Regions from separate parts of the Pseudomonas sp. NPDC087690 genome, predicted to be linked through region 1. Evidence: predicted binding sites of a transcription regulator. Region 1 holds the regulator's gene; each other region holds the start of a gene.
What was found. The regulator FliA, encoded in region 1, starts transcription of late flagellar genes. The targets are predictions, from matches to a motif close to CTAAAGTTTNNNNNNNNNNNGCCGNTAA.

Region 1 (7,774 bases):
TTCATCAGCCAGACTGTTGACCACCGGCGTGGCGCTTTCCACCAGATCCATGGTGCGGTTGGCCGCGGCTTCTGTCAGCTTGACCACATAGCCCAGGCGTTCGGTGGCGTCGGTGATTTGCGACACTTCCTCGGCCTGCGGCATGTTCGGATCGATCTGGAAGTTGACGATCGCACTGTGCAGTTCACGTGTGAGCTTGCCCACTTCCTGGTACAGGCCACGGTCACGGGTCTGATTGAGCTCATGGATCAGTTGCACAGCGTCGCCGAACCTGCCTTTTTCAAGGCTCTCGACCAGTTCGACCGCGTGTTTTTTCAGGGTCGACTCGAAATCGCCCTGTGAAGATTCGTTATGCTCCATAGCTCCCCCGCGCGTTCATCAGCCGATGCGTTCGAAAATCTTCTCGATTTTGTCTTTCAACGCCTGAGCCGTGAAAGGTTTGACTACGTAGCCGTTCACACCGGCCTGAGCGGCTTCGATGATCTGCTCGCGCTTGGCTTCAGCCGTCACCATCAGTACCGGCAGGTGCTTGAGCTTTTCATCGGCACGCACGTGGCGCAGCAGGTCGATACCGGTCATGCCCGGCATGTTCCAGTCCGTTACCAGAAAGTCGATGCTTCCGCTGTTGAGCACCGGGATGGCGGTAGTGCCATCGTCGGCCTCGACGGTGTTGGTGAACCCAAGATCACGCAGCAGGTTCTTGATGATCCGCCGCATCGTTGAGAAGTCATCAACGATGAGGATTTTCATGTCTTTGTTCAATTCGACCTCCAAGCAGTCTTAAACGCGCCCAGCACCTGGACGCGCCACTTCAATCAATCGGCGCAGCACTCAAAGACTGTCTGGAGCACAACAGAGCAAGACCGGTGCCGTTCATCACCGCACCAGCCTCGTTCGCAGTGTCCCCACACTGCCTTCAGCGCGCTCGCCACTCCCCCAAACGCCCCCGCAAACGGGCCGCGCACTGGCTGTGTAACTGGCTGACCCGCGATTCACTGACGCCAAGGACTTCACCGATTTCCTTGAGGTTCAGCTCTTCGTCGTAGTACAGCGCCAACACCAGTCGCTCACGCTCCGGCAAATTGGCAATCGCGTCCGCCAGCGCTGCCTGGAAGCGTTCATCCTCCAGATCGCGCGACGGCTCAAGATGAGCACTGGCGCCATCCTCGTGCAGCCCTTCGTGTTCGCCGTCCTGCAACAGGTCGTCGAAACTGAACAGGCGGCTGCCCAAGGTGTCATTCAAAATCCCGTAGTAATCGTCGAGACTCAATTGGAGTTCGGCTGCAACCTCGTGATCTTTAGCGTCACGGCCGGTTTTAGCTTCAATTGAGCGAATTGCGTCACTGACCATACGGGTATTGCGGTGAACCGAGCGTGGCGCCCAGTCCCCTTTGCGCACTTCGTCGAGCATCGCGCCGCGGATTCGAATGCCCGCGTACGTTTCGAAACTGGCGCCTTTGCTGGCGTCATACTTGGTCGAGACTTCGAGCAGGCCGATCATCCCGGCCTGGATCAGGTCTTCGACCTGCACACTCGCCGGCAACCGCGCCAGCAAGTGATAGGCAATGCGTTTGACCAGTGGCGCGTAACGCTCGATCAGCTCGTACTGAGCGTCGCGTGCCGACTTCTTGTAGTAATTCATACCGCTAGCGGTCATAACACGGGCCCTGCCGTTTGCTGCACGAGACGCTCGACGAAAAATTCAAGGTGGCCGCGCGGGTTGGCGGGCAGCGGCCAGGTGTCGACCTTCTGTGCAATGGCCTTGAACGCCAGCGCGCACTTGGAGCGCGGGAAGGCTTCGTAGACTGCACGCTGCTTCTGCACCGCTTTGCGTACGCTTTCGTCGTAAGGCACGGCGCCGACGTATTGTAGAGCGACGTCGAGGAAACGATCCGTGACCTTGGTCAACTTGGCGAACAGGTTGCGCCCTTCCTGCGGGCTCTGCGCCATGTTGGCGAGCACGCGGAAGCGGTTCATGCCGTAGTCGCGGTTGAGCAACTTGATCAGCGCGTAGGCGTCCGTGATCGAAGTCGGCTCGTCGCAGACCACCAGCAACACTTCCTGCGCTGCGCGCACGAAACTGACTACCGAGTCACCAATACCCGCAGCGGTGTCGATCACCAGTACGTCGAGATTGTCGCCGATGTCGCTGAACGCCTGAATCAGACCGGCATGTTGCGCCGGGCTCAGGTGGACCATGCTCTGCGTGCCGGACGCGGCCGGGACGATGCGAATGCCGCCGGGGCCTTGCAACAGGACGTCGCGTAGCTCGCAGCGGCCTTCGATGACGTCAGCCAGCGTGCGTTTAGGGGTCAGACCCAACAAAACGTCGACGTTCGCCAGTCCCAGGTCGGCGTCCAGCAGCATGACCCGACGGCCAAGCTCTGCCAGCGCCAGGGACAAGTTCACTGACACGTTAGTCTTGCCGACGCCACCTTTGCCGCCGGTCACCGCGATCACCTGTACGGGATGCATGCTGCCCATGTTATTTCTTTACCTTGTCTTGCATAGACGGAGGCCACATTACTGGCTGCGCGTTCACAACCGGAACAATGCATGGCAGACCATCGATGTAGGTACAAAAACTGTTCATGAATACCTCAGCCTACCTGCTTGGTCGGGCTGTGATAGATATCAGCGAACATGTCAGCCATGGCTTCTTCGCTGGGTTCTTCCTGCATTTGCACGCTGACGGCGCGGCTGACCAGTTGATGACGGCGCGGCAGATGCAAATCATCCGGAATCCGTGGGCCATCGGTCAGGTACGCGACCGGCAATTCATGACTGATCGCCAGGCTCAACACTTCGCCCAGGCTTGCCGTTTCATCCAGTTTAGTCAGGATGCAGCCAGCTAGCCCACAACGCTTGTAACTGTGATAAGCGGCCGTTAGAACCTGTTTCTGGCTGGTGGTTGCCAAGACCAGATAATTTTTTGAGCGAATGCCACGACCGGCGAGGCTTTCGAGTTGCATGCGCAAGGCCGGATCGCTGGCTTGCAGGCCGGCAGTATCGATCAATACCACGCGTTTTCGCAGCAATGGATCCAGTGCCTGCACCAGCGACTGGCCCGGATCGACGTGAGTCACCGGCACATTGAGAATACGGCCCAGCGTCTTCAGTTGTTCCTGCGCGCCAATACGGAAGCTGTCCATGCTCACCAGCGCGACATTCTGCGCGCCGTACTTGAGCACATAACGCGCAGCCAGTTTGGCCAGCGTGGTGGTCTTGCCCATGCCGGCAGGGCCGACCATCGCAATCACACCGCCCTCTTCCAGCGGCTCGACTTCCGGTACGGCAATCATCCGCGCCAGGTGCGCAAGCAACATGCGCCAGGCCTGACGCGGTTCTTCGATATCGGTGATCATCGCCAGCAGATCGCGCGACAACGGCCCGGACAGACCGATACGTTGCAGACGGCGATACAGGTTGGCTTGCGCCGGACGGCTGCCTTGCAGCTGATTCCAGGCCAGGGTGCCGAGCTGAACTTCCATCAGCTCGCGCAGGCTGTTCAATTCAAAGCGCATCGAATCCAGTGCACGCGGATCCACGCCGCCGGAGGACTGCGCAGGCGCAGGCGCCGGGCGCGCCGGAGCGGCGTAGGTCGGCTCGCTCAGCGGTTCGGCAGCGGTCAGTGGCAGGCCAGCCGTCAACGGCAGCCCGGCAAAGATCTGGCGATTGCTATTGCCGTCGGCTTCGCCACGCAGGCTCAACTCGGCCTGGGCGGTGACGATGCGCGACTGGGTCTTGCGCAGCTCGTCTTCGAGTTCCATGTTCGGAACCCGTGGCGCCAGCGCCGACAGTTTGTAATCCAGTGCCGCCGTCAGCTCGACACCGCCGGCAATGCGGCGATTGCCAATGATGGCGGCATCAGCGCCCAGCTCATCACGAACCAGCTTCATGGCCTGACGCATATCGGCGGCAAAGAAACGCTTAACTTGCATAAACCACTACCTCAGCCGTTGGGCCCTACTGTCGCAACGATGGTCACTTGCTTGTTGTCCGGTATTTCCTGGTAGGCCAGCACATGCAATCCAGGGACTGCGAGGCGGCCAAAGCGCGAGAGCATCGCGCGCACCGGGCCTGCTACCAACAGGATAACCGGCTGACCTTGCATTTCCTGACGCTGCGCCGCTTCGATGAGCGAACGCTGCAGCTTCTCGGCCATGCTTGGCTCCAGCAGAACGCCCTCTTCCGAGCCTTGTCCTGCCTTCTGCAGACTATTGAGCAATATTTGTTCCAACCTTGGCTCCAAGGTGATCACAGGCAGCTCCGACTCAGTGCCTACAATGCTTTGGACGATGGCGCGGGATACGCCGACCCGCACCGCAGCCACCAACGCGGCAGTATCTTGACTCTTGGCGGCGTTGTTGGCGATGGCTTCGGCGATGCTGCGGATGTCGCGCACCGGCACGTGTTCAGCGAGCAACGCTTGCAGCACTTTGAGCAACTGCGACAACGTGACCACGCCCGGCACCAGCTCTTCTGCCAGTTTCGGCGAGCTTTTGGCCAGCAATTGCATGAGTTGCTGCACTTCCTCGTGGCCGATCAGCTCACTGGAGTGCTTGTACAGAATCTGGTTCAAGTGCGTGGCAACCACGGTGCTGGCGTCAACCACCGTGTAACCGAGGGATTGTGCCTGGGCGCGCTGGCTGATTTCGATCCACACCGCTTCCAGACCGAAAGCCGGATCTTTGGCGTTGATACCGTTGAGCGTGCCGTAGACCTGGCCCGGGTTGATCGCCAGTTCGCGATCCGGGTAGATCTCGGCTTCGGCGAGGATCACCCCCATCAGGGTCAGGCGATAGGCGCTTGGCGCCAGATCGAGGTTGTCGCGGATGTGCACGGTCGGCATCAGAAAGCCCAGATCCTGCGAGAGCTTCTTGCGCACGCCCTTGATCCGCGCCAGCAATTGCCCGCCCTGGTTGCGATCCACCAGCGGGATCAGGCGATAACCGACCTCCAGCCCGATCATGTCGATCGGCGTCACGTCATCCCAGCCCAGCTCCTTGGTTTCCATGGCGCGGGCCGGCGACGGCAGCAGTTCCTGCTGACGCTTGACCTCTTCCAGCGCGACCACTTTGGCGACGTTCTGCTTCTTCCAGAACAGGTAGGCGCCACCGGCGGCCAGCGCGGCCATGCTCAGGAACGAGAAGTGCGGCATGCCCGGCACCAGGCCCATCACCGCCATCAAACCGGCGGCCACGGCCAGCGCTTTCGGCGAGGCGAACATCTGGCGGTTGATCTGTTTGCCCATGTCTTCCGAGCCGGAAGCACGGGTCACCATGATCGCTGCAGCTGTAGATAACAACAGTGATGGCAATTGCGCCACTAAACCGTCACCGATGGTCAGCAAAGCGTAAACCTTGCCGGCATCACCGAAGCTCATGTTGTGCTGAAAGATACCGACGGCCATACCGCCGATGAGGTTGATGAACAGAATCAGCAGGCCGGCGATGGCGTCACCACGGACGAACTTGCTGGCACCGTCCATCGAACCGTAGAACTCGGCCTCTTGGGCAACTTCCTGACGGCGCATCTTCGCCTGATTCTGATCGATCAGGCCGGCGTTGAGGTCGGCGTCGATCGCCATTTGTTTGCCGGGCATTGCATCGAGGGTGAAACGCGCGCTCACCTCGGAAATCCGCCCGGCACCCTTGGTGACCACGACAAAGTTGATGATCATCAGGATCGCAAACACCACGATACCGACCACGTAGTTACCGCCGATCACCACCTCACCGAAGGCCTGGATCACCTTACCGGCAGCGGCGTGGCCGTCCTGACCGTGGAGCATCACAACGCGCGTCGACGCTACGTTCAACGCCAGCCGCAGCAAGGTCGCGACCAGCAGAATGGTCGGAAACACGGCGAAATCCAGCGGCCGCAGTGCGTACACGCAGACCAACAGGACGACGATCGACAGGGCAATGTTGAAGGTGAAGAACACGTCGAGCAGGAACGGCGGAATCGGCAACATCATCATTGCCAACATAACCAGCAGCAACAACGGCACGCCCAGATTGCCTCGACTGAGGTCGGCAACATTCGTGCGAGCAGTGTTGAATAACTGAGAGCGATCCACCGGTTTTCCCCGTTCCTTTAAAGCAAACTTTTGACGCCCAGAGCGGGCTCACGGCGGGTACTGCAAGAAGCTTTCCAACTTTTGCCGGGGAGTGAAATCGGGAGAGAAAACATGACTCATGCAGGAGTGAGCCTGCTCGCGATAGCGGTCTGTCTGGTTCGAATCCATCGACTGAAAAAGCCCCATCGCGAGCAGGCTCACTCCTACAGGGGGACCGCATTCCAAATGTGGGAGCGAGCTTGCTCGGGAAGGGGCCAGTGCAGTCAGCGCAATGCGCTTCTTAAACTCTGGCGTTTAAAAGACACCTCCAGACACGCCTTTGAGGCTACAAATCCTTGCGCCTTTGCCTACAGCCAAGCCAGAATCCGCCGGCTTGTGCGCTTTGGGGTCGGGTTCTATTGTGGGTCGGTCGCTGACGAATCAGCGATCGGGTTTAGCGACTCGAACTCAAGTCAAAGGTGCATCGGCGTTCCAGGCTTCGTTGCGGATCTGTATTTTCGCGATTTCGTCATGGTGGCTGTATGCGGGAGACCTTCGGGTCTGCCGGGTGCCTTTGACCGGTTCGCTAACCTGCGTACAGCCGCCACCCCTCCTGTTTAGCGACAGGTTGTAGCGGCTCCACCTCAAAGGAGCTTCACCATGATCAAACCAACACCCAACCCGCCCGAAACCGACCCCACCTCCCCCTACGAATCCCTCGATTCGAAAAAACTCCACGAAGCCGCCGACCGCGCCCTCGACCACTACCTCTGCCCACCCGGCGCCACGCCGCCGCCACGCAAAACCCGCTCGATGTATGCCGTAACCGCAGACTTCAAAAATGAAGAACTGCTGGCCGACGCCTGCGAAACCCTCGCTTGCGCCAGAACCATCGCCAACGACTTCGCCAATCTCATACCAGCATCGCAGCGCAGAACGCTGCTGGGCATCGCGCAATTGATCATGCTCGGGGAACTGGCGGTGAATCGGGCGCTGGATAATCTGCAGTTGCCGAATTAGTTCGGTCACAGATCGTTCCCACGCTCTGCGTGGGAATGCCTCAACGGACGCTCCGCGTTCGGCTCTGGGAAAGGGACGCGGAGCGCCCCGGGCTGCATTCCCACGCAGAGCGTGGGAACGATCAGAGACAAAAGGTATGAGGGGAGAAATCAGGAATCGCGGCGCAGGTCCGGTGGAATCGGCAAATCGTCCTTGAGCGGATCCGGGCGTTTGCCCTTGCCCGCACGGTACTGGCGGATCTGGTAGACGTAGGCCAGCACCTGGGCAACCGCCAGGTAGAGGCCACCAGGAATTTCCTGATCCAGCTCGGTGGAGTAGTAAATCGACCGCGCCAGCCCCGGCGATTCAAGGAGCATGACGTTGTTGGCCACGGCGATTTCGCGGATTTTCAGGGCGAGGAAGTCGCTGCCCTTGGCCAACAGTATGGGCGCGCCGCCCTTTTCGGAATCGTACTTGAGCGCGACAGCGTAGTGCGTCGGGTTGGTGATGACCACGTCGGCGTCGGGAATCGCCGCCATCATCCGGCGCTGGGACATTTCGCGCTGGGTCTGGCGGATGCGCTGTTTAACCTCCGGGCGACCTTCCTGATCCTTGTGCTCGTCGCGCACTTCCTGCTTGGTCATCAGCAGTTTCTTGTGCGCCTCCCAGAGCTGCACCGGCACGTCGACGGCGGCGATGATGATCAGGCCGCAG
Region 2 (7,774 bases), on a different contig from region 1:
CCGACCCGCATCTACGTGAAGCCGCTGCTCAAGCTGATCAAAGACACCGGCGCGGTCAAAGCCATGGCCCACATCACCGGTGGCGGCCTGCTCGACAACATCCCACGCGTTCTGCCAAAAGGCGCTCAGGCTGTTGTTGACGTAGCCAGCTGGACTCGCCCGGCCGTTTTCGACTGGCTGCAAGAGCAAGGCAACGTTGACGAAACCGAGATGCACCGCGTGCTGAACTGCGGCGTCGGCATGGTCATCTGCGTGGCTCAGGAACACGTTGAAGTGGCGCTGAACACCCTGCGTGACGCTGGCGAACAGCCGTGGGTCATCGGCCAGATCGCTGCTGCCGCCGAAGGCGCTGCCCAGGTTGATCTGCAGAACCTTAAGGCTCATTAATGTCCGCAACCTGTGATGTCGTGGTGCTGTTGTCCGGCACCGGCAGTAACTTGCAGGCTCTGATCGACAGCACGCGGACCGGCGACAGCCCGGTCCGCGTCGCTGCAGTGATTTCCAATCGCGCCGACGCTTACGGCCTGCAACGCGCCAGTGACGCGGGTATCGCTACCCGCTCGCTGGATCACAAGGCATTTGAAGGCCGCGAGGCCTTCGATGCTGCTCTGATCGAACTGATCGAAGAATTCCAACCCAAACTCGTGGTGCTGGCTGGTTTCATGCGCATTCTCAGCGCTGATTTCGTTCGCCATTACCAAGGGCGTCTGCTCAACATCCACCCGTCGCTGTTGCCCAAATACAAAGGGTTACACACTCATCAGCGCGCGCTGGAAGCCGGCGACACGGAGCATGGCTGCTCCGTGCACTTCGTCACCGAGGAACTCGACGGCGGACCACTGGTCGTACAGGCAGTATTACCGGTAGAGTTGCACGACACGCCGCAGAGTCTCGCGCAGCGAGTCCACGCTCAGGAACACCTGATCTATCCGATGGCGGTACGCTGGTTTGCCGAGGGCAGACTGACACTCGGTGAACACGGTGCTTTACTGGATGGCCAGTTACTCGCGGCCAGCGGCCACTTGATTCGACACTAGGAGATTTTATGCGTCGCGCCCTGCTCTTCGCTTGTGCTCTGCTCACCCTGCCCTTCGCGCAGGCAGCGGACCTTCAACCGTTCTCCGCCAGCTACACCGCCGACTGGAAGCAGTTGCCCATGAGCGGCACTGCCGAGCGCAGCCTGGTCAAGGAAGCCAACGGCGTCTGGAAGCTCAGCTTCAAGGCCTCGATGATGATCGCCAGCCTGAGTGAAGAAAGCACCCTGACCCTGGACAAGGACACCTTGCTGCCGCAGTCCTACCACTTTGAACGTGGCGGTCTGGGCAAAGCGAAAAAGGCTGATCTGGACTTCGACTGGAACAGCAAAATGGTCACCGGCACCGACCGTGGCGACGCGGTGAAGATCCCGCTGAACCGTGGCATGGTCGACAAGTCCACCTATCAACTGGCACTGCAGCATGATGTCGCTGCCGGCAAGAAGACCATGAGCTATCAAGTGGTCGATGACGGCGAAGTCGATACTTATGACTTCCGCGTGCTGGGTTCGGAGAAAGTCGAAACCAAGGCTGGCAAGATCGATGCAATCAAGGTCGAGCGCGTACGCGACCCGACACAAAGCAAGCGCATCACCGTCCTGTGGTTCGCCAAGGATTGGGATTACCTGCTGGTTCGTCTGCAACAGGTTGAAACCGACGGCAAGGAGTACAACATCATGCTCCAGGACGGCACGGTCAACGGCAAAACCGTTAAAGGCAGCTGAACCGCCGCTACATCAAAGAGCCTCGCGAAAGCGGGGCTTTTTTTCGCCTGCGCTTTAGCCCAATGTTTTGTGCAAATCTCGCCCCTCACCCCAGCCCTCTCCCGAGGGAGAGGGAGCTGACCGAGATGTCTGGCGCTATGCATCGACCTGAAAAATTGAGTCGATTATGGATTCACCAAAGCAAGATCAGGTCGGTGTAATTCGCCAATCTCCCACGGTCAGTCCCCTCTCCCCCTGGGAGAGGGCTAGGGTGAGGGGCTTTTGAAGGCAAAACTCAAACCGAAAACTTCGCCACCATGTTGTTCAGGTCTACCGCCAACCGCGACAGCTCCTGACTCGCTGCACTGGTCTGATTAGCTCCCGCCGACGTCTGCATCGCCAGATCGCGAATGTTCATCAGATTGCGATCCACTTCCCGCGCCACCGCTGCCTGCTCTTCCGATGCGCTGGCGATCACCAGATTGCGCTCGTTGATCAGAGTAAACGCCGAAGCAATCTCTTCAAGTGCAGTCCCGGCCGCCTTGGCCAACTCGAGCGTCGAACGCGCCCGCACATTGCTCTGCTGCATCGAGCTCACCGCCGAATCGGTGCCCTGCTGAATCCCGCCGATCATCTGCTCGATCTCTTGCGTCGACTGCTGCGTGCGATGCGCCAGCGCTCGCACCTCATCCGCTACCACCGCAAACCCGCGCCCGGCATCACCGGCCCGCGCCGCCTCAATGGCAGCGTTCAGCGCCAGCAGATTGGTCTGCTCGGCAATCGAGCGAATCACATCCAGCACCTTGCTGATGCCATGAACCTTCTGCGCCAGATCTTCCACTTGCGTGGCATTGGACGTGACATCGTCGGCCAGGAATTCGATTGACGTCACAGTCTGCTGAACCTGCTCGCGCCCATGCTGGGCAATGCGGTCAGACTCGCGCGACGCTTCAGAGGTTGCCACCGCATTGCTCGCCACCTCTTCAACGGCAGCGGTCATCTGATTCACCGCTGTGGCCGCCTGCTCGATTTCCAGGCTCTGCTGATGCAGCCCGCGAGTGGCGTCTTCAGTGACACAACTGAGCTCCTCGGAGGCCGACGCCAACTGGCTGGACGATTCAGAGATCTGGCGGATGGTGTCGCGCAGGTTGTGCTGCATGCTCTTGAGCGCCTGCAGCAGTCGCGCCGGCTCGTCCTTGCCAGAGATGCTGATATCGCCCGTCAGATCGCCACCGGCCACCACCTCAGCCACACCCAACGATTGCGCCAGCGGCAGCACGATGCTGCGCGTGAGCAACAGCGCCAGGCCAATGGTGATCAGCGCCGTGATGCCGATCATCACCCCGACCCACACCCGCGAATTGATAAACACCAGGCGCGCCGCTTCGGTGGCGAGATTGGCGTTGTGTTTATTCATCTCAACCAGCTCGCGCAGGATGACGGCGATTTCATCGGCCAACGGACTCATCTGGCCATTGAGAATGCTCGCCGCCGCCTCCACCTGGTTCTGCGCAGACAGCTGCATGACCTGCGCCTGAAGCTCCAGATACTGATGCTCGGCGACCTTGAAGCGGTCGAACAGTTTGCGCTCTTCGGGCAACACGATCAGCACGTCATAGCGCTGCTGCGCCTCACTGAGCACACCACGCAACTCATTGAGCTTGGCAACGTTCTGTTCAAGGGCCTGCGGATCACGGTTGAGCAACAGACGCATGGTCAACGCGCGCAGGCGCAGCATGTCCTGGCTCATTTCACCGACCGCCATCACGCTCGGCAGCCAGTTGTTGTCGACCTCGTCGGACTGCGCGCGCATGTTCGACATTTGCAGTAAAGCGAACGCCCCCAAGGCAAACACCATCAGCGCCAACAAGCCAAAACCGAGGCCGGCGCGCGGGGCAATATTGAGACTACGGATGCTCATTGCTCTGGTTCCTTCCAAAAGCGCTGCATCAACCCTGCAGCTGGTTGCTTAAGAAGGTATCGGCCCGGCGAAAAATTGCGTAAGACGAAAAGGCGATATCAAAAGGCCTTGATCCTTCGAACCCACCACATTAACGATTCAGCGTGGTTTCTCGGACTTGACTACTGTTCGCGGCAAGATCGCCAGAAAGTTATCCCGCGCGACTTTACGCGCAACGTCTTCAGGTAGCGCATCAAGGAACGGTTTGAAGCTGCGCATTTCCTGACCGAGCTTGTTGAAACGCCCTACCACGTCCGAGCCAAGCATGAAGCGCTGCGGGTATTTCTCGACCAGTGCCAGCCATTCCGGGCGCGGCTTGCCCTGCTCATCCAGCAGGTACGGCGCGAGCATGCTCCACGACAAATCAATAAACAGATTGGGGTAAGCCTCGAGCATGCGCGTCAGGGTCGGCAGCAGGAACGGCAGCTGGGTCTGATGCCGATGGATTTCTGCGCTGGTGCCCGCGTGCGCCCAGATAAACCGCGTGTGCGGGTGATTGCGCAGCGGCTCCTCGACTTCCTGCAGGTACAAAGGATTTTTCTCACGCTTGGAGGTGATGTTGGAATGCAGCATCACCGGCAGATCGTTCTCGGCGGCCAAGTGATAGATCTTGGTCATCGCTTCGTTATTGGCGCGCGGCGTGTCGCCAGAGGTCAGCGCTGTCAGGTCGTCATGGCGGGTGAACACCTCACCAATGCCCTGCCACAACCCCGGATACAGATCGAGCATGCGCTGAATGTGTGCGGCGGAGTTCTTGTCGTTGGGGTTGAAGCCCGACAGGAAGGGATGAAAGTAAGGGCGTTTTTCGGCTGGCAGTTTCTGCACTGCATCGGCAACGATCACGTCGGTCGCGCTGTACCAATAGGCATCGGCATCATCGCCTGCGTAATAGCGCGGACGCTTGGGCTCGTCTTCGTGCCACTTCTTCGCCACCGGGATTCCGGAAATCATCACATGCTCGATGGAATTGTCCTGCATGGCCGTCAGCAATTTCGCCATGCCTGCAGTTTCCTGGAAAAAATCCACGTAATGCAGGTGCGCATCGCTGTAGGTGTATTCGCGGGCACTGACACTGCCGGCAAACAGCATGAGACAGGCAAGACTCAAACGATACAGGGACACAAGTAATCTCCGGCAAGTAGGCATAGCCTAGACCGCGCCCTGACAACAAGGGTTCATCCCCGCAGGAAAGTGGAACGCGTACCGGTGGGAATGCTCTATAACTGCAAGGTCTTGTTTGACTGAACGACTTTTCCTACTGCCAGTGAGGTTCCCATGACCGTTACCGTCAATACCGTCTCCGCTGAAGGTTTTCGTCACACCGTACAGATCGATGACCACGAATTATTTGCCGACGTGCCGAAATCCGCCGGCGGCGAAGGCTCCGCACCTGAGCCACACGACTACTTCGACGCCGCCCTTGGTGCCTGCAAAGCACTGACGTTGAAGATGTACGCGAAGAAGAAAGACATCCCGCTGACCGGCGTTGGTGTCGACGTCAAACGTGACAACAGCGAAGAACAAAAAGGCAAATACGTCCTGCACGTCACCCTCACCCTCAAAGGCGTGCTCACTGACGCTCAGCGCGAGGAGTTGCTGCGCGTCGCTGACCGCTGCCCGATTCACAAGCTGATGACCACCACTGACGTGACCATCGAAACCCATGCACCGCAGGGCTTCGACAGCCAGTAACCCTCCTCATGCCAGCGGCGGGTTATGCTTCTGGCATCACCCGCTCAGCCTGGAATGCACCATGGACACGCAACCTCTGATCATCCGCCCACGCGCCGAAGACGTCGAAGGCCAGCCGATTCTGCGCCCCTTGCCGTCAGCCAAATGCCGCAGCGTTGGGCCGTTCGTGTTTTTTGATCACATGCTCGAGACGGTTTATCCGACGGGCAAAGGCATGAACATCCGACAGCATCCACACATCGGTCTGTCGACGCTGACATATCTGTTCCAAGGACAAATCCAGCACAAGGACAGCTTGGGCTCCGATCAGGTGGTCGGCGCCGGTGATGTCAGCTGGATGACCGCTGGCAGCGCGATTGCGCACGTTGAGCGCACGCCGGAACCGCTGTGGGATCAGAGTTTCACCATGCATGGCTTACAGATCTGGCTGGCCTCGCCCAAGGATCACGAGCAGGGTCCGGGACATTACAGCCATCACCCGTCGGCAACCTTACCGGTCAGCGATAACCTTGGCGTACAGATTCGCATGATTGCCGGGTCAGGCTTTTGCCTGGAATCGCCGGTGCCAGTACTTTCTCCTACGCTGTATGCAGAAGTGAAGATGCAAACGGCGACCACGCTGCTGATTCCGAACGAGCATGAAGAGCGGGCGGTGTATGTGTTGAGTGGGGATGCGCAGTTGAATGGTGAAGCGATTGAGCCGCACGCGCTGGTGGTGTTGCCGGCCGGGGAAGAGATGAGTCTGTTTGCCGAAAGTGATGTGCACGCGGTGGTGTTCGGCGGCGCGCCGCTGGACGGGCCTCGGCGGATCAACTGGAATTTTGTCGCGAGCGATCCGGCGGCGATCGATGAAGCGCGGCGCAAGTGGGCGGCTAGGGATTGGCCGACGGTGCCGGGGGAAATTGAGCGGATCGAGTTGCCGCGCTGAAAAGCTACCCTCACCCCAGCCCTCTCCCGGAGGGAGAGGGGGCCGACCGAGCTGTCTCAGGTTATACGCCGACCTGAAAGACCTTATCGATTATGGATTCGGTAATGCCCTATCAGGTCGGCGCATTGATTGAGCGTCCACCATCAGCACCCTCACCCCAGCCCTCCCGAAACGTCGGACCGCCCGGAGGGAGAGGGGGCCGACCGAGGTGTCTTGAGTCATACATCGACCTGAAAAATCTTGGCGATTATAGATTCACCAAGACACTGTCAGGTCGGTGTAACTCATCAGCCTCCCCCAATCAGTCCCCTCTCCCTTTGGGAGAGGGTTAGGGTGAGGGGCTCTTCGCTTTTCAGCCCTTGAACACTTCATCCAGCAAATCATGCATCGACTTGAACGCGCGCTTGGCGGTCTTCGCGTCGTACATCATCTTGCCCGGCACATTCGCATGCGGATCGGTAAAAGAGTGCACCGCACCGCCATAGCTCAACAGCTGCCAATCCACGTTCGCCGCATTCATCTCGTCTTCAAACGCCGGCAATTGCTCCTTCGGCACCAATGGATCAGAAGCACCGTGCAGCACCAGCACCGAGCCCTTGATGTTTTGTGCATCCGCCGGGTTTGGCGAATCCAGCGTGCCATGGAACGACACCGCCGCTTTCACCGGCGCGCCAGTGCGGGCCAGATCCAGCGCACAGCAACCGCCAAAGCAGAAACCGAACACCGCCAGCTTCGACGTATCAACCGCCGCCTCGCCCTGCTTCTGCAATTGCTCGAACGCCGCCTGCATACGCGTGCGCAGCAACGCACGATCATCCTTCAACGGCATCATCGCCGCGCCAGCCTGATCGGCGTTTTGCGGACGAACCGCCTGACCGTAAACATCCGCAATCAACACCACGTAGCCCTCGGCCGCCACCGACTTGGCGATTTCTTCGGCACCGGCGCTGACGCCCATCCAGTTCGGCGCCATCAACAAACCCGGACGCGCGCCCTTGTGCTCGGCGTCGAACGCCAGACGACCTTCATAAGGCTTGCCGTCGATCTGATAGACCACGGAACGTACAGTGACTTGGCTCATTTCTGACTCCTGATTGGTTAAACACCAGAATGAAAAAACCCGCCGAAGCGGGTTTTTCTACGACTTGGTTAAACCGACAGTTCAACCAGCAGCTTGTTCAGACGGCGCACATACGCGGCCGGATCCTTCAGGCTGTCGCCAGCAGCCAGGGCTGCCTGATCGAAGAGGATGTGCGACAGGTCGCCAAAACGCTCTTCGCTCTGCTCGCCATCGAGTTTCTCGATCAGCGGGTGGCTTGGGTTGAATTCGAAAATCGGTTTCGAATCCGGAACCTTCTGACCGCTGGCTTCGAGGATCTGACGCATTTGCAGACCCAGATCCTGCTCGCCGATGGCCAGAATGGCCGGCGAATCGGTCAGACGATGCGATACGCGG
Region 3 (7,774 bases), on a different contig from region 1:
CCAAAAACCATAGCAGCAAATAAGCGAGCGGGTGTTCTGCCTCAACGCATCGTCATTGAAGATGCACAGATAACAACGTGTAGGAGCTGCTGAAGGCTGCGATCTTTTGATCTTAAAACCAGGATCAAAAGATCGCAGCCTTCGGCAGCTCCTACAGGGATTGTGTGTTTCTAGAATCAGGCTTTCGGCAGCGCCAGGCCTTGACCCATCTGTACCGGCGAGCCGGCAACCAGTTCTTCAGCCCATTTCACTTGATCCGGGCCAAACAGCACGATAGCGGTCGAACCCAGCTTGAAGCGACCCAGTTCGGCACCTTTTTCCAGATGGATTGGCGCACGCGCAGCTTCGTCGTAACGGAAGGTTTTCAGCTCGCGTTTCGGCGGTGTGACCAGACCGGCCCACACGGTTTCGATCGAAGCGACGATCATCGCGCCGACCAGCACAACCGCCATCGGGCCGCGCTCGGTGTCGAAAATGCACGCCACGCGCTCGTTGCGGGCGAACAGTTCTGGCACGTTTTCAGCGGTGGTCTGGTTGACCGAAAAGATCCGGCCCGGGATGTAGACCATTTCGCGCAAGGTGCCGGCCAGCGGCATGTGCACGCGGTGGTAGTCCTTCGGCGACAGGTAAATGGTGGCGAAGTCGCCACCCATGAACGGCGCGGCATTGGCCGCGTCACCGCCGAGTAATTCCAGCACGCTGAAGCTGTGGCCCTTGGCCTGGAACACGCGACCGTGTTCGATCGGGCCGAGCTGGCTGACAGCACCGTCGGCCGGGCTGAGGATCGCGCCCGGAGTCTGGTCCAGAGGACGTGCGCCGTCTTTCAGGGCGCGGGTGAAGAAGGCGTTGAAGTGTTCGTAAGCGGTCAGGTCTTCGACCAGCGCTTGCGACATGTCCACCTGATAGCGCTTGGCGAACCACTGGGTGAAGGCATTCTTGAACCAGCGCACGCGGCACTCGGCAACGCAGCCGGCCAAGCGCGACAGCAGGTGATGAGGTAGCAGGTACTGGCTGAGGATAAACAGACGCTCTTTCATTGGTTGTCCTTAAAAAACCTTAAATCTCGACAGGCGTGTCAGGGTGGTTGCCCCATTCGCCCCAGGAACCGGCGTAGCCCTTGACCCGCGGATAACCGAGGGACTTGGCCACCAGATAAGTGAAGCCCGACCGGTGATGGGTCTGGCAGTGGGTAATGATTTCTTTGTCCTTGGTGATCCCGAGGTCTTCGAGGATCTGCGGCATGTCCGTGCGGATGCGCAGCTGACGGGCCTTGTCCATGCCTGCGGTCCATTCGAAGTTGACCGCGCCGGGGATGTGCCCGGCCTTGGCGGCCAGCACTTTCTCGCCGGAATATTCCAGCGGCCCGCGCGCGTCCCAGATCGCCAGATCTTCGGCGCCGAGGCGGCTTTGCAGGTATTCGCGCGTGGCGGTCGGCTCTTCGTGCAGGGTCAATGCCAGCGGCCCACCGACAATTGGCGGAACCTGGATCGACATCGGCATGCCATCCGCCAGCCACGCTGGAAGACCACCGTCTATATAGTGGTACTTGTCGTGACCGATCACGTCGAGCAGCCAGATAAAGCGTCCGGCCCAGCCGCCGCCCTCATCATCGTAAACCACGTAGACCGCATCCTTGCGATGGCCCAATTCACCGAACAGCGCCTCCAGATCAGCTTTCGCCGGCAGCAGCCCCGGCGCTGGCGGCTGGCCGAGCTGGGTGCGTTTCGGATCGACAAAGCGTGCGCCGGGGATATGTCCCTCGGTGTAGCGGGCGGCACTGGTCAGGTCCACCAGAATCAGTTCGCCAGACTCCAGGCGCGGGAGCAGGTCGCTCGGCTCAATGACGAGCGGCAAGCCAGAGAAGTCAGACATGTGAGGTCTCCAGAGCACAAAGGGGAGGATTGTAGCGCAGCCTCATCGGCCACGGCTGCTAAAGCTGTGCAGGGCTTTTTCGATGCACTGCGCGGTTTTGCCAAAGGCTTGCACGCTGATGTCGGCGAACGGCCCGCCACCCTGATCGGCGACGACGATCATGATTACCCGGCCGTTATTGATCAGTGAGCGCAGGAACAGATGCTCACCGCGAAACAGCGTACGCAGGCTCGGCGGCAGCAGGGCGGAGAACTGGGCGTTGTTGTCCGGGTTGATGCGCACCTGTGCCTGTTGCGCGAGCAAGCGTTGCAGCACGCTGCTTTGGCTGACGGCGAACGTCAGCGCCGCAGCTTCTTTTGGCAAACCATAGGTTTGCTGCACGCGCAGGCTGGACTGCGTGCGGTCGGCCATCAGGATCATCACCCGGCGCATGCCGCTGGCGGCCAACGCATCGCGGGCGGCGACGGTCAGGCTCATCGCATTGGTGAAGCGGCTTGGCTCGGCGAGCAGCTCGGCGCACTGTTTGCGCCATTGACCGAGGTCTTCAGCGGTGGGCGCAGCGGCGGGCAACATCCCGGCCGGCAAGCGCCGCGAGCCCCAAGGCCACAGCAGCGAAACCGCCGGGTGCCACAGATCCGGCATCGCATGATAACGGGCGCTGTTGGCGGCCTGCTGGTGCAGTTGTTGCTGCACTTCATCCATCGAAATCTGCAAGTAAAGGCTGGTCAGGTACTGCCAGCGCTCGCTGTGCGGACTGTCCCAGGCCTGTTGCGCCGACAGCGCCAGACCGTTGGCCAGCAGCACGGTATTGGCCGGTTGATTGAGCCAGCGGCGCAGAGTCGGGTCGTCATCGAGGCGGTTTTGCTGGCGCAGGGGGTGTGCGCTGTCGCGAGCGATGCGCAGCACTTTCACCAGTTCGCGCTGTTCGCTGAGCAGCAGTTTGTAACCCTGTTGCACCCAGATCGGCAGGTGCCAGGCCTCGACCAGCGCTTCAGCGATTTTCAGCAGGCGTACGCCGAACAATTGCTTTTCGACCGTGCGCGCCGATTCGCCCTTGTGGATAACCCGCAACTCCCATTCTTCGAGCAATTGCGGATAGGTCAGCGCCAATGGCCACAGCGGCGAAAGAAACAACAGGCTGCCCCAATGAATGTCCTGCCACAGTCGCGCCAGGCGACTGGCGAAAAAGCCATTGGCCTGTTGTGTCGCGTGCTGGCTGATCATTTGGAGCTGGCGCAGGGCCTTGGGGATTTGCATCTGCGGTTCGGCCGGCAGTCGCGCGAGCAATTCTTCTGTGCGCGCCAGGCCGAGACGGTTGATCGCCACCTCAAGATTTTCCGCCGGCGCGGCCATCGTGCCGTGGGTGTGACGATTCGCCTCACGGATGATGCTCAGTGCCAGTGCCGGGCTGTCCTGCATCAGGTCGGCGATGTCACGCAGTGAGCTGCGATTGTCGCGAATCGCCCGACACACTTTGTCGTGAGCCTCCTGCGGTACGGGCAGTCGCACGCCATCGAGCAGCTTTACCCAGCCGTCGAGGGTGGTCGGGTTTGCGTGTGGGACGTTCGTTTCATTAGCCATGTCTGGACGGGATCTTCACTGACTGTAGACGCGCCCGGCATGGGCTAAATTGGCTTTTCGCCTGAACTGGCTATAGTCTGGCGCAGTTTTGCCGATAAGTAGAAGAAGAGATTTTTTAACTTCCGAATATGACCTTGAACCCGACTCAGTAAGTACTTTCCTACCTATGGCTAAAATTATCGGCATCATCGTCGTATTCGCGAGCGTGCTCGGCGGATACGTGCTTTCCCACGGCAAGATTGCCGCCCTGATCCAGCCTTTCGAGGTGTTGATTATCGGTGGCGCGGCACTCGGCGCGTTCCTGCAGGCCAACCCCGGCTACATGACCATGCACGTGCTCAAGAAATCTTTGAGCATGTTCAGTTCGCGCTTCAGCCACACCTTCTATCTGGAAGTGCTCGGGCTGATTTACGAGATCCTCAACAAGAGCCGCCGCGAAGGCATGATGGCCATCGAAGGCGACATTGAAGACGCCGCCGCGAGCCCGATCTTCGCCAAGTACCCGGCGGTGCTCAAAGACGAACGCATGACCGCGTTCATCTGTGATTACCTGCGCATCATGTCGTCCGGCAACATGGCCCCGCACGAGCTGGAAGGCTTGTTCGACATGGAACTGTACAGCCTCAAAGAAGACCTCGAGCATCCGTCCCACGCGGTGAACGGCATCGCCGACGCCATGCCCGGTTTCGGTATCGTCGCGGCGGTACTCGGCATCGTGGTGACCATGGCCTCCCTGGGTGAAGGCGATCAGAAGTCCATCGGCCTGCACGTGGGTGCGGCACTGGTAGGTACTTTCTTCGGTATTCTCGCGGCGTACGGTTTCTTCGGCCCGCTGGCGCACTCCCTGGCCCACGATGCCAAGGAAGAGCTGAACGTTTACGAAGCCATCAAGGCTTCGCTGGTCGCTTCGGCTTCCGGCATGCCGCCATCGCTGGCGGTCGAGTTCGGTCGCAAGGTGCTGTACCCGGCCCACCGTCCAAGCTTTGCCGAGCTGGAACAAGCCGTTCGCGGTCGCTAAGCCATGGAAAATAATCAGCCGATTATCATCAAGCGCGTCAAGCGCATAGCCGGTGGGCATCACGGTGGGGCGTGGAAAATCGCCTTCGCCGACTTCGCCACGGCGATGATGGCGTTCTTCCTGGTGTTGTGGCTGCTGTCCACCGCCACGCCTGAGCAGAAGATCGCCATCGCCGGCTACTTCAAAGACCCGGTCGGCTTTTCCGAAAGCGGCACGCCGTACATCATTGACCTGGGCGGTACGCCGACCCTGGCGCCGGAAAACACCCTCAACCCTGAGGTGAAATCCCAGCCGCAACCCGACAAGGTCACCGTCGATACTGAACAGGTCGAAGGCATGGCCGAGCAGGTCGAGAAGGAACGTCTGGAACTGCTTCTGCAAGAACTGCAGAACAAGGTCGACGAGAACCCGCAACTGCAGAAGTTCAAGGATCAGATCCTCTTCGAGATCACCCCGAACGGCTTGCGTATCCAGATCATGGACGCGGAAAACCGGCCGATGTTCGACTCCGGTTCCGCACGCCTGAAGCCGTACTTCGAAGACATCCTGCTGGCCATGGCCGACACCATCAAAGCGGTGCCGAACAAGATCAGCATCAGCGGCCACACCGACGCCAAGCCGTACACCGGCACCGGCGATTTCGGTAACTGGGAACTGTCGGCCAACCGTGCCAACGCCGCGCGTCGTGCACTGATCGCCGGTAGCTATCCGGATGCGCAAGTGGCGCGGGTGGTCGGTTACGCCTCGTCGGCGCTGTTCGACCGGGAAAACCCGTTCAACCCGGTCAACCGTCGTATCGACATCGTGGTGCTGACCAAAAAGGCCCAGGCCGCGATCGAAGGCGCGCAAGGTGCGGACGCAGCGAAACCGGCCGATGAAAGCCACAACGGCGCCGCTCCGGCAGCGCCGGTTGATCCGAACGCGTTGCCGGCGGATCAGCAACCGGTGCCAGCGCATGAGTTGCGTGAGCGGCTGAACTTGTTTGATGACGCCGCGCCGAAACCGGCGGAGCCGGGGAGTGCGGCGCCTGCGCCGTCTACTCCGCCAACCACTGCCCCGGCCCCCGCGCCGAAGCAGTGACCCACAAAAAAGCCGACAGCGATGTCGGCTTTTTTGTGTCTGGAATTTCACCTCGCCGCTCATTTGCGTGGCGCTACGAAATTGATCGGGAACCAGGCAAGTGAGGTCTTAGAACCCCCGCCGAATCCTGCTCTTCAACTGATCATGAAACTGCTCGGCATTCCTCTTGTAAGTCCCCTTCATCGACTCACTCATCGAATCCAGCATCACCGACCGCTTGTTCGTCACTTCCTCTCGATAAGCATCGATAAAGAAATCCAGATCTCTGTCCGTACTCAACTTCGGCCATTTATCCAGATACAACGGCAACTGCGCCGGTCCGGTCTTGAACGAGCAGATTCGCCGGTTGCTGATCGTCGCCTCACCAATCTCGAACGGCACCCACCACGACAAAGCAGTCCTCTCCGACACCACCGCGAGCAAGTGCGTGCATTCGGTGATGTTGCGGGTGATGACGCCGGTGATGTCATCGGTGGTCTGCGATTCCGGGTCGAGCACATCCAGGTAGGTTTTGATGTTGGCCTGTTTCAGGCGACTGTTGATTGCCATGGCCTGCATGCGATCCATATGGCGGTAGCTGATGAAGACAGGCATCAGAAATGTCCTTTGAGCGCGAGTTCGCGGTAGTAGGCGCCGAGCGCGGTGAGGCGGCAGCCGGTGGAGTGGAGGGCGGCGTAGTACATGTGCTCGGCGTCGACCGGCTCGATCAGGCTGTGGCGATTGCACTTCTGAAGTTGCGCGAAGATCTCGCCGTGTTCCGGATCGAAACTGGCCTCGGTTGGCTCGTAGCTGGGGTCGAGCGGGTAGGTCGATTCTGCCTCGGCAAACCACTCGGGCAGTTTGCGCAGGATCTCTTTGGGGATCAGCGGCGAGACTTCGCGCAGGGAAATGAACTGCGAGACGTTGGTCTTGAATACCGGGCGTTGTTCCCAGGCGTCGAGTGCGTTGTCGACGAAGGAATAGAGGCTGCCGGGAGTGATCTTGCCGAGAATGTTTGCCGCACCACCGTGCAGCGCTTGCAGCAGCAACCCGGTAAACACACCGTGTTGCGCACCTTCCATGGCCGGTTCTTCCTTTTTGCACGCGGTGAGAATGGTCATGCCTTCACCGACCACGCTGCTTTCACTGCGCAAAGCGCGCACCTCGCCGGCTGATCCGCTCTGGCAGCAGTCGAGAATGATGACTTTGTTTTTGATGCGGGTGGCTTTGGTGGCCCAATTGAGGATATCGCTGATGCGAATGCCATCCTTCGGGTTACGAAAGTCCTGCGGCAGCAGCATGCCTTCGTCATTGTCGTTATCGAAGCCGCCATGTCCGGCGAAATAAAGGAGGGCGACGTTACAGTCGCCGGAAAACAACTCGCGGATCTGGTCTTCAAGTTTCTCCCGGCTCAGATAATCCTCAGCGGACGTCAGCACGATGTTCTTGAAATTCGGATCGCCATTGGCGTCGGTTTTCAACACCGAAGCCATGGCCATGGCGTCATTGCTGCAACCGCTCAGGCGCGAAATATGGGTGTAGTCGTTGATGCCGATAAACAATCCCTTGCGCATGATCAGGCCGCCGTGTGCAGGCGGATCGCGCCGACGATGCTGTTGGTGTTCCACGCGCATTCGGCGTGTGCGGCGTTACGCACCACCGTGGAAATACGTTCGGCACCGAACGGTTTGATCGCGATGATCACCTTGCCCATGCGCTTGGCGATCTCGATTTCCTTGTTGATCCACTTGCTGTAGGTCGAATACATGCCGGCCATGATCAGCACCGCCGAGCAGGGGCGGATCTTGTTTTCGATGGCTTCTTCAAGCTGCTTGTCGGTCTGCGCGCCCATGATCGGGTTGTGCGTCGGCACCGAAAAATTCTTGTAAGTGAAGTCGGGGTGGGCACTGAGCAGGCGCACCAGATTGTCGTGGGCGTGGGAGTAGTTCCACGAGTGGCTGATGAACAAATGGTAGGTTTGCATGGGGGTTCCTCTGGGGCGCGAACGTGCGACGAGGAACTCAATGTAGGCCCATGAAATGAGCCTACAAGGCTTGGACGGAGAAAGAGAAAGGTCCTGCAAGCAGCCGTGCAGAAGTCCTACAGAAAGGTCTGATGTTTAAAAACGCGAGGGAGGTGTCAGGGGAAAACCGACATCCGGCAGCCCTTGGGCAAAGGGCTGCCGGTACGACTGTTTAATAGCCGTTTTCAGGCAGGCTGGCGATGATCGAGCGGTAGCTATTC
Region 4 (7,774 bases), on a different contig from region 1:
CCCATAAGCGGCCAACGGCACCCACGATATCCCGCGCAGCCACATCGACAGCGAGCCGAACAATGGCAGCGCACAGACGATCAGCAGAACGACCAGTTTCAGTTTCAGGTTCTGGATGTTGTTACCGCCCGAAGGTCGCCCTTCAGGCCGGCGTGCGCGGGAATCACTCATGGCTTGGCCGCCGCCCAGTCCACCCAGCCGAACTGCCAGGTCGCGAGAATCAGCAGGCCAAAACCGATCCGATACCAGGCGAACGCCGCATAACTATGGCTGGCAATAAACTTCAGCAAGCCGCGCACGGCGATCATCGCAAAGATGAACGCCGTGATGAAACCGATGGCAAAGACCGGGAAGTCTGCCGGTACAAACAGGTCGCGATACTTGTAACCCGAATAGACCGCTGCGCCGACCATCGTCGGCATCGCCAGGAAGAACGAAAACTCCGTGGCGGTTTTACGTGACAGGCCAAACAGCAGGCCGCCAATGATGGTCGAGCCGGAACGCGAGGTGCCGGGAATCATCGCCAGACACTGGGCGAAGCCGACTTTCAATGCATCTTTCCAGGTAATCTCGTCAACGGTTTCGGCATGCACCTCGTGCTGACGCTTTTCCGCCCACAACATGATGACACCGCCGACAACCAATGCCGCTGCCACCGTAATCGGATTGAACAGGTATTCGTGAATCAGATCGGCAAAGATCACGCCCAACACCACGGCGGGCAGAAAGGCGATCAGCAGGTTGGCAGTGAATCGCCGTGCGCTGGGCTGAGTCGGCAAGCCGATGACCACGTCGAAGATCTTGCGTCGAAATTCCCAGACCACCGCGAGGATCGCGCCGAGCTGGATGATGATGTTGAACGCCATGGCCCGCTCACCACCGAAGTCGAGCAAGTCGGCAACAATGATCTGGTGTCCGGTACTGGAAATGGGCAAAAACTCCGTCAGCCCCTCTACAACTCCTAGTATCAGTGCCTGCAAGGCCGTCCAAAGATCCATCAATCCCCCAAAGAGCGATGCGCGCCGGCATGCCCCGATAGTATTTTTTTACGTTCACTGCGATCAGCGTAGCTGGTAAATGCTGTACCGATTCCGCGCGCACAGGATCCAGACCAAACAGTCAAAATTCCGTGAAATATCAACTTGGATTCAGGTTTTTACGCGCGGGGCCGAAATCCTATCAGACAAGCCTTAATAGCGCTGCTGCGTTATACGACTTGGGTCGCGTATGCCCGCCCACGTAAACGTGGTTGGATGCTGGCGATCGTTTATTACAAAAACAAGAATCCGGAGTGACAGCGTTATGAACAGCTTGCGCAGTGTGTCGATCAGCCGACGCTTGTGGCTCATTTTGATTGTGGCGGTGGTCATGTTGCTGACCTTGGGCGTATTGATGCTCAAGCAGATCCACGATGACCTGTATCACGCCAAAGCGCAGAAAACCCAGCATGTGGTGCAAACCGCCAGCGGCCTGCTGACCTATTACCACGACCTCGAAACCGCCGGCACTTTAACCAAAGACGCGGCGCAGAAGCAGGCGCTGACAGCGATTCGCGGACTGCGTTATGACCAGAGTGACTATTTCTGGATCAACGACCTCACGCCCGTGATGGTCATGCACCCGACCAACCCCAAACTCGAAGGCCAGAACCTCTCGGCGATCCGTGATCCGGATGGTTTTGCGGTGTTCAACGAAATGGTCGCCATCGCCCGCGCCAAGGGCGCCGGCATGGTCGACTACCGTTGGCCAAAACCCGGGGCCAGTGAGCCGGTGGCGAAGACCTCGTACGTCAAGCTGTTCGAACCGTGGGGCTGGGTGATCGGCTCGGGCGTTTACGTCGACGATGTGCAGGCGGAATTCAAGGGCCAGGTGATCAAAGCCACGATCATCGGCTTGGCGATTGCCATGATCATGGCCTTGCTGGTTATCCTGATCGCCCGCAGCATCGTGCGCCCGTTGCAGGAAACCGTGAACGCGATGGCCAACATCGCCAGCGGCGAAAGCGACCTGACGCGTAGCCTCGATACCCACGGCAAGGATGAAGTCACCGAACTGGCGCATCACTTCAATGCTTTCACCGCCAAACTGCGCCGGGTGATCGGTGACTTGCAGGTCTCGGCCAGCGCACTGGGCCAATCGTCCAGCGAGCTGGGCAGCGACGCCTCGCAGGCGCAGCAACGCAGCCAACAGCAATCGCAGCAGATGGAACTGGTGGCCACCGCGATCAACGAGGTGACCTACGGCGTACAGGACGTGGCGAAGAACGCCGAGCATGCCGCCGCTGAAATGCGCGATGCCGAAGCGCAGGCGCAGCAAGGCCAGATCAACATCGACGGCAGCCTGCAACAGATCGACAAGCTTTCCGGGACCATCGATCAAGCGGTTGAGGTGATTCGCACCCTCGCGGCCGAAAGCACTCAGATTGGCAGCGTACTGGAAGTGATCCGCTCGATTGCCGAGCAGACCAACCTGCTCGCGCTCAACGCCGCGATCGAAGCGGCGCGGGCCGGTGAGCAAGGTCGCGGGTTTGCCGTGGTGGCGGATGAAGTACGCCTGCTGGCACAGCGGACGCAGAAGTCGACAGCGGAAATCCAGTCGATGATCGAACGTCTGCAGAACCATTCCGAAGCCGCCGTGAAGGTCATCGGCGACAGCAGCAAGGCGTCGCAACTGACCATCGAGCAAGCCGGGCTGGCCGGTGCCAGTTTGAATGCGATTGGCCAGGCGCTGCGTAACCTCAATGGCCTGAATGCGTCGATTGCCAGCGCCACGCTGCAACAGGCGCATGTGGTCGAGGACATCAATCAGAACGTTACCCAGGCGGCGGGCCTCTCGCACAGCACGGCGATTGCGGCCGAACAGTCGAGTGCCGCCAGCGTGAAGCTCGGCCAACTGAGCGAACAACTCAACGGCCTGCTACGCCAGTTCCGCGTCTGACCTCCCCCCTGTAGGAGTGAGCCTGCTCGCGATAGCGGTTTTGTCAGCAACACTAATGTTGGCTGATAGAGCGCTATCGCGAGCAGGCTCACTCCTACAGTTTTTTGGGTACAATCCGCTCCCTTCTTTATGTCCCCCCAAGGAACCTCCATGTCCGGGCTTGAACTGTTTGCCGCCACCCTCGGCGTGATCGCCGTCTGGCTGACGGTCAAACAGAATCCATGGTGCTGGCCGATCGGGCTGGTCATGGTCCTGCTCTACAGCTGGATCTTCTTTGAGGTGAAGCTGTATTCCGACATGTTGCTGCAAGTCATCTACGCCGCGCTGCAGGTCTACGGCTGGTGGCAGTGGACGCGGGCCGGGACGATGCACGACGGGCGGCAGGTCACACGTCTCGATCAGCGTTCAATTCTGATCGGGCTCAGCGTCGGCGCTGTCGGCAGCCTGCTGCTGGGCGCGGCCATGGCGCACTGGACGGATGCCGCGCAGCCTTGGCTCGACGCAGCGTTGACGGCGTTCAGCCTGGTTGCACAGTTGTGGATGGCGCAGAAACGTCTGCAGTGCTGGGCGCTGTGGTTTGTCCTCGATGTGATCTTTGTCGGGCTGTTCATCTATAAGGATCTGTACCTGACGGCAGCCTTGTACGGCCTGTTCACCTTGATCGCGGTGCAAGGCTATCGTGAATGGCGCGCCGACCCGGCGTTGCGCACATGAAAGTCGTGGTGCTTACCGGGCCTGAATCCACCGGCAAGAGCTGGCTGGCGGCGGGCCTTCAGCAACAATTCGGCGGCGTGCGGGTGGACGAATACGTGCGCTGGTTCATTGAGCAGAACCCGCGCGACACTTGCCTGGCAGACATCCCCGAAATCGCCCGGGGTCAGTTGCAATGGGAAGATCAGGCTCGTGCGCAAAGACCGGCGCTGCTGATTCTCGACACGCACCTGCTGAGCAACATTTTGTGGAGCCAGACGCTGTTCGGTGCCTGCCCGGCCTGGCTCGAACCCCAGCTGTTGGCACGCCAATACGACTTGCACCTGCTGCTATCTCCGGAGCACATCGACTGGACCGATGACGGTCAACGCTGCCAGCCGGATCCGGAGCAGCGTCTGGCCTTCTTCAACGCCACGCGCGCCTGGCTTGAGCAACATCACCAATCCGTGCAAATCATTCAGGGCGATTGGGCCGGGCGCCAGGCGCAAGCTTTTGCAGCTGTTGCGCAACTGCTGGCCGAATAACCCCGATCAAGAGGCTCCTGCCCCACCGTTTTCCCCTGTTCTGGGGGAAATGTGTCCATTCCTGAAACACACACCTGACGGCAAAGTGGCCGTTTCAACAGTCTTGACCGTTTTGTCGGTCGGCCTGTTACGTAGTTGAAACACATCGCCGCAAACCCTCGTTCCAGAGCTTTGTTCAGCCAATAGACAGGTCGGTGTCACTGTGCGTGTTTCAACAATGAAACAGTTCGTGTATCAAATCTTTGTTCAATTCATGTAAGCATTTGAAATCACGAAACATTTAAAAAGCGGCACAGCTTTCGCTCTCTCCTTCACAACGCTGACTAGGGCCAGCCCACTGAAGAAGGAATTGCTGCCGTGGGGAATTTCAAAAAGAGCATGACCTGCCTCCTGCTGATCGGATCAGCAGCCAGCACATTGATCAGCCTCAATGTGCAGGCGGAAGGTAATGGCGTCATCGTCCTCAATCGCGACGTTCAACCTATTCCTATCGGTCGCAACGGTGGCAAAGACCCCTACCCGACCACCGTCAATGCCAACCCGTCGGCACGCATCAATCAGACCTTGAGCAGCACCGAACTCAGTGACGGTGACTTCGCCAGTGTCGCGAGTGGCTCATCAATTCGCGGCAACATGACCACGCCCAGCTCGAACCTTCCCGGCATGAACACTCTGACCAATACCAACGGCTTGCCTGGCATGAGAACCGGCAGTGGCGGCGGCGCGGGAGGCTCGATCTCCAATACGGTCAACCGCGCCATGAGCACCGGCCTTGCCCCTCTGACCCGAATGGCCGGAGGCCAATAAGATGAATCGCACTTTTCTTCTGCTCGCCCTGCTCGGTTGCACCAGCGCCATGGCTGCCGACCCAAGCTCGATCAATAGCGCAAACATTCAGGATTCCGGGGCGCAATACCGCGGCAACTTCAACGTCAACCAGGCCGCTGGTGACCAGATGCAACAGGCCAATACCAAGGCGATTGCCATCGGCACCGAATCCCATGCCAACACCAGCGTAATGCAGAAAATCGATACGCCGGCCAGTCGCTCGATCAACGCCAGCGCCAACATCGGCGGCAACTCTTTCAGTAACGGCAACGGGATCCTGGGTGTGAACCAGGGCGCCGGGGCCAACAACCAGATGGCCAACGTGACGCGCGTCAGCATCAGTGCTGCCCCGCAGAGCGTTGACGACAGCGCCCTTTCGCAACAGAACGTGGCGTTTTTACCGAGCTCAGGAGCAACTGGTACCTCACCCGGCAGTCGCCAGGTCACGACAAGTGATCAGGCCTTCACCGGCAGCCGCGGGGTAATCCAGGTGAACCAGAGTGCCGGGGTGGGGAACCGAATGGCTAACACCCTGAGCATCCGGGTCGCTGACTGACCCAAACAACAAAAGCAGTGCAATTAGAAAGTACCAACACTTAACCAACTAATAAGCACGATGGAGAAACACCATGAAACCTACAATGGCTCTCAAACCACTGGTTTTCGCACTTGCAGCAGTGATGGCAATCGCAGCACAGGCAGGCGGTCGTGATGACGATCATGGTAATGGGCACGGCAACGGCCATGGCAATAACCAGCCTAAAGGTCCAACCCTGGAACAACTGCTGCAAATCACCGCGGGTGCCGGCGCCGCTGTGCTTGATGTGCAAGACAGTGACGGCAACGTGGTAAAAAACCAGGGCACGCTGAACAACGCTAACGCCAGTGACTCGCTCAACGGTTCCAACGGCAACATGGGCGCCAACGTTGCAGCCGGCGACGGCAACCAGCAGGACAACGCTGCTGCATTGGCCACTGCTGACGAGAGCTTCATCTTCGGTAACGCTGTTGCAGCCTCGAGCGCGACTCAGGTCAACAACAACAACTACGTGAAAAACTCGTCGACCTTCAACAATGCCAACCTCAACAACGCAGGCAACAATGGTTCCGGCAACATCGGCATCAACGTCAGTGCGGGCAACTTCAACCAGCAGAAAAACAACCTGGCGATCGCCGTTTCGGGTGGCCGTGTAGCTCAGGCCGCCGCTTCCGCCAACCAGTCCTCGACTGGCCTGGTGGTAGAAAACAAAGGCGTGCAAACCTACAAAACCGACACCCTCACCGGTACTTATGCTGCTGCTGGCGTGTTTAAGGCCAAAGGCACCGCAACCATCGAAGATGATGATCACGGTGGTTACGGCAATCGTGGCGGCGGCCATGGTGGCAACGATGACCAGAAAGCCAAGTTCGAAGCCGTGGGTACCTTTGGCCTCGCTGGCGTAACCACTCAGCAAGTGATGACCAAAGACGGCTGGAAAGCGCCGGTGGTCAACAATGCCAACATGACCAACTCGATGAACAACTTCTCCGGCAACGGTGGAGCCAACGTCTCGTCTGGTGTGGGCAACCAACAAAGCAACTCGCTGTCCATCGCCGCAGGTTGCAGAGCCTGCCTGTAATCGCGATCGAAACGAAAGCCCCGGCAACGGGGCTTTTCCTCGGTTCCACAAGGCGTATCGATCATGCGAACTCCCGCCCTCCTCGCTTTGCTTTGTCTGTGTGGCCTGACTCAGGCGGCGCAGATGCCAGTGGCTGCCCTACCCGGCGGCGTGCTGGTTTACAAGGACGTGCAAAGCTTGCGTGAGCGCAAGTTTGCCGACATCGTCGAACAAAAGACCGATTTCAGTTGCGGCGCTGCTGCACTGGCAACGGTCCTGCGCCAAGCCTACTGGCTCGACGTCGATGAGGAGCACATCATCAAAGGCATGCTGGTCAACGCTGACCAGGACCTGGTTCGTACCCAGGGCTTCTCCATGCTCGACATGAAGCGCTACGTAGAAAGCATCGGCATGCGTGCCCGAGGCTACCGGATCCCGCCAGAGAAACTCGAAGCGGTGACCATTCCGGTGGTGGTCCTGATGGACATTCGCGGCTACAAGCATTTCGTCGTACTGCAGCGTTCAGACAAGGATTGGGTGTACATCGGAGACCCGGTTCTCGGCCACAAACGCTACAAACACGATGACTTTGTCAAAGGTTGGAACGGCATTGTCTTTGCCATCGTAGGCCCTGGTTACGACAAGGCTAACGCTTTGCGCAGTCCTCCGGTGCCACTGACAGCAAAGAACAAGCTGGATGGTTTCAACCCTGTCAAAGATGCGGAATTGATGGATTTCGGGTTCATTCAGAGCGACTTCTTTTAATCGCCGAGTTAGAGAGTGGGACTGGATGTCCCGGGAGCAGCAGATGAAAAGCTCATACTGGCTGGCCGCCGCCTGCCTGGCAGCGAGTGCGTCGGGTTTTGCACATGCCGGATTCAAACCCATCGAAATCAAAGACCAAGAGCTTGCAGAGCTGCGTGGTCGTTATGTCATGCCGGGGCGGATTATCAGCTTCGGCATCGTCATGAGTAGCACTTGGCGCAATGCCAGCGGCGACTTGATCGGGGCTGCCACCTCGATGCAGGTCCAAGCGTCTACCGTCAAACCGGAATTCTACGTCTCGACCATCAAGGAGTCGGGCAATGGCAGTGTTCCCACACTGGGCAACGGCACCGTGATCGGTGGCGCCGGCCTCAATAGCACGCAGGGTGTGACGCAAAGCGTGCGCGCGGC

Region 2: the regulator FliA is predicted to act here: its motif matches at 3,716-3,743, upstream of ACIPIZ_RS23690 (methyl-accepting chemotaxis protein).
Region 3: the regulator FliA is predicted to act here: its motif matches at 3,524-3,551, upstream of motA (flagellar motor stator protein MotA).
Region 4: the regulator FliA is predicted to act here: its motif matches at 1,148-1,175, upstream of ACIPIZ_RS10855 (methyl-accepting chemotaxis protein).

Annotation. Positions count from the first base shown of each region.
Region 1 covers NZ_JBIUVX010000041.1:4,128-11,901, reverse strand. The annotation lists gene ACIPIZ_RS25040 (protein phosphatase CheZ) at 1-360, opposite strand, end outside; gene ACIPIZ_RS25035 (chemotaxis response regulator CheY) at 379-750, opposite strand; gene fliA (RNA polymerase sigma factor FliA) at 917-1,657, opposite strand; gene fleN (flagellar synthesis regulator FleN) at 1,654-2,484, opposite strand; gene flhF (flagellar biosynthesis protein FlhF) at 2,601-3,941, opposite strand; gene flhA (flagellar biosynthesis protein FlhA) at 3,953-6,082, opposite strand; gene ACIPIZ_RS25010 (DUF6124 family protein) at 6,722-7,081, shown strand; gene flhB (flagellar biosynthesis protein FlhB) at 7,231-7,774, opposite strand, start outside.
Region 2 covers NZ_JBIUVX010000035.1:37,077-44,850, forward strand. The annotation lists gene purM (phosphoribosylformylglycinamidine cyclo-ligase) at 1-387, shown strand, start outside; gene purN (phosphoribosylglycinamide formyltransferase) at 387-1,037, shown strand; gene ACIPIZ_RS23685 (DUF3108 domain-containing protein) at 1,046-1,759, shown strand; gene ACIPIZ_RS23690 (methyl-accepting chemotaxis protein) at 2,034-3,659, opposite strand; gene ACIPIZ_RS23695 (amidohydrolase family protein) at 3,798-4,844, opposite strand; gene ACIPIZ_RS23700 (OsmC family protein) at 4,974-5,390, shown strand; gene ACIPIZ_RS23705 (pirin family protein) at 5,452-6,318, shown strand; gene ACIPIZ_RS23710 (dienelactone hydrolase family protein) at 6,671-7,399, opposite strand; gene htpG (molecular chaperone HtpG) at 7,468-7,774, opposite strand, start outside.
Region 3 covers NZ_JBIUVX010000025.1:54,311-62,084, forward strand. The annotation lists gene asd (archaetidylserine decarboxylase) at 177-1,037, opposite strand; gene rhdA (thiosulfate sulfurtransferase) at 1,057-1,872, opposite strand; gene ACIPIZ_RS20590 (HDOD domain-containing protein) at 1,915-3,453, opposite strand; gene motA (flagellar motor stator protein MotA) at 3,620-4,471, shown strand; gene motB (flagellar motor protein MotB) at 4,475-5,551, shown strand; gene ACIPIZ_RS20605 (toll/interleukin-1 receptor domain-containing protein) at 5,660-6,145, opposite strand; gene ACIPIZ_RS20610 (caspase domain-containing protein) at 6,145-7,104, opposite strand; gene ACIPIZ_RS20615 (TIR domain-containing protein) at 7,107-7,514, opposite strand; gene rsgA (small ribosomal subunit biogenesis GTPase RsgA) at 7,726-7,774, opposite strand, start outside.
Region 4 covers NZ_JBIUVX010000006.1:164,547-172,320, reverse strand. The annotation lists gene ACIPIZ_RS10865 (DUF1294 domain-containing protein) at 1-171, opposite strand, end outside; gene ACIPIZ_RS10860 (undecaprenyl-diphosphate phosphatase) at 168-998, opposite strand; gene ACIPIZ_RS10855 (methyl-accepting chemotaxis protein) at 1,303-2,937, shown strand; gene pnuC (nicotinamide riboside transporter PnuC) at 3,088-3,651, shown strand; gene ACIPIZ_RS10845 (AAA family ATPase) at 3,648-4,172, shown strand; gene ACIPIZ_RS10840 (hypothetical protein) at 4,530-4,979, shown strand; gene ACIPIZ_RS10835 (hypothetical protein) at 4,981-5,556, shown strand; gene ACIPIZ_RS10830 (hypothetical protein) at 5,630-6,619, shown strand; gene ACIPIZ_RS10825 (C39 family peptidase) at 6,683-7,363, shown strand; gene ACIPIZ_RS10820 (hypothetical protein) at 7,407-7,774, shown strand, end outside.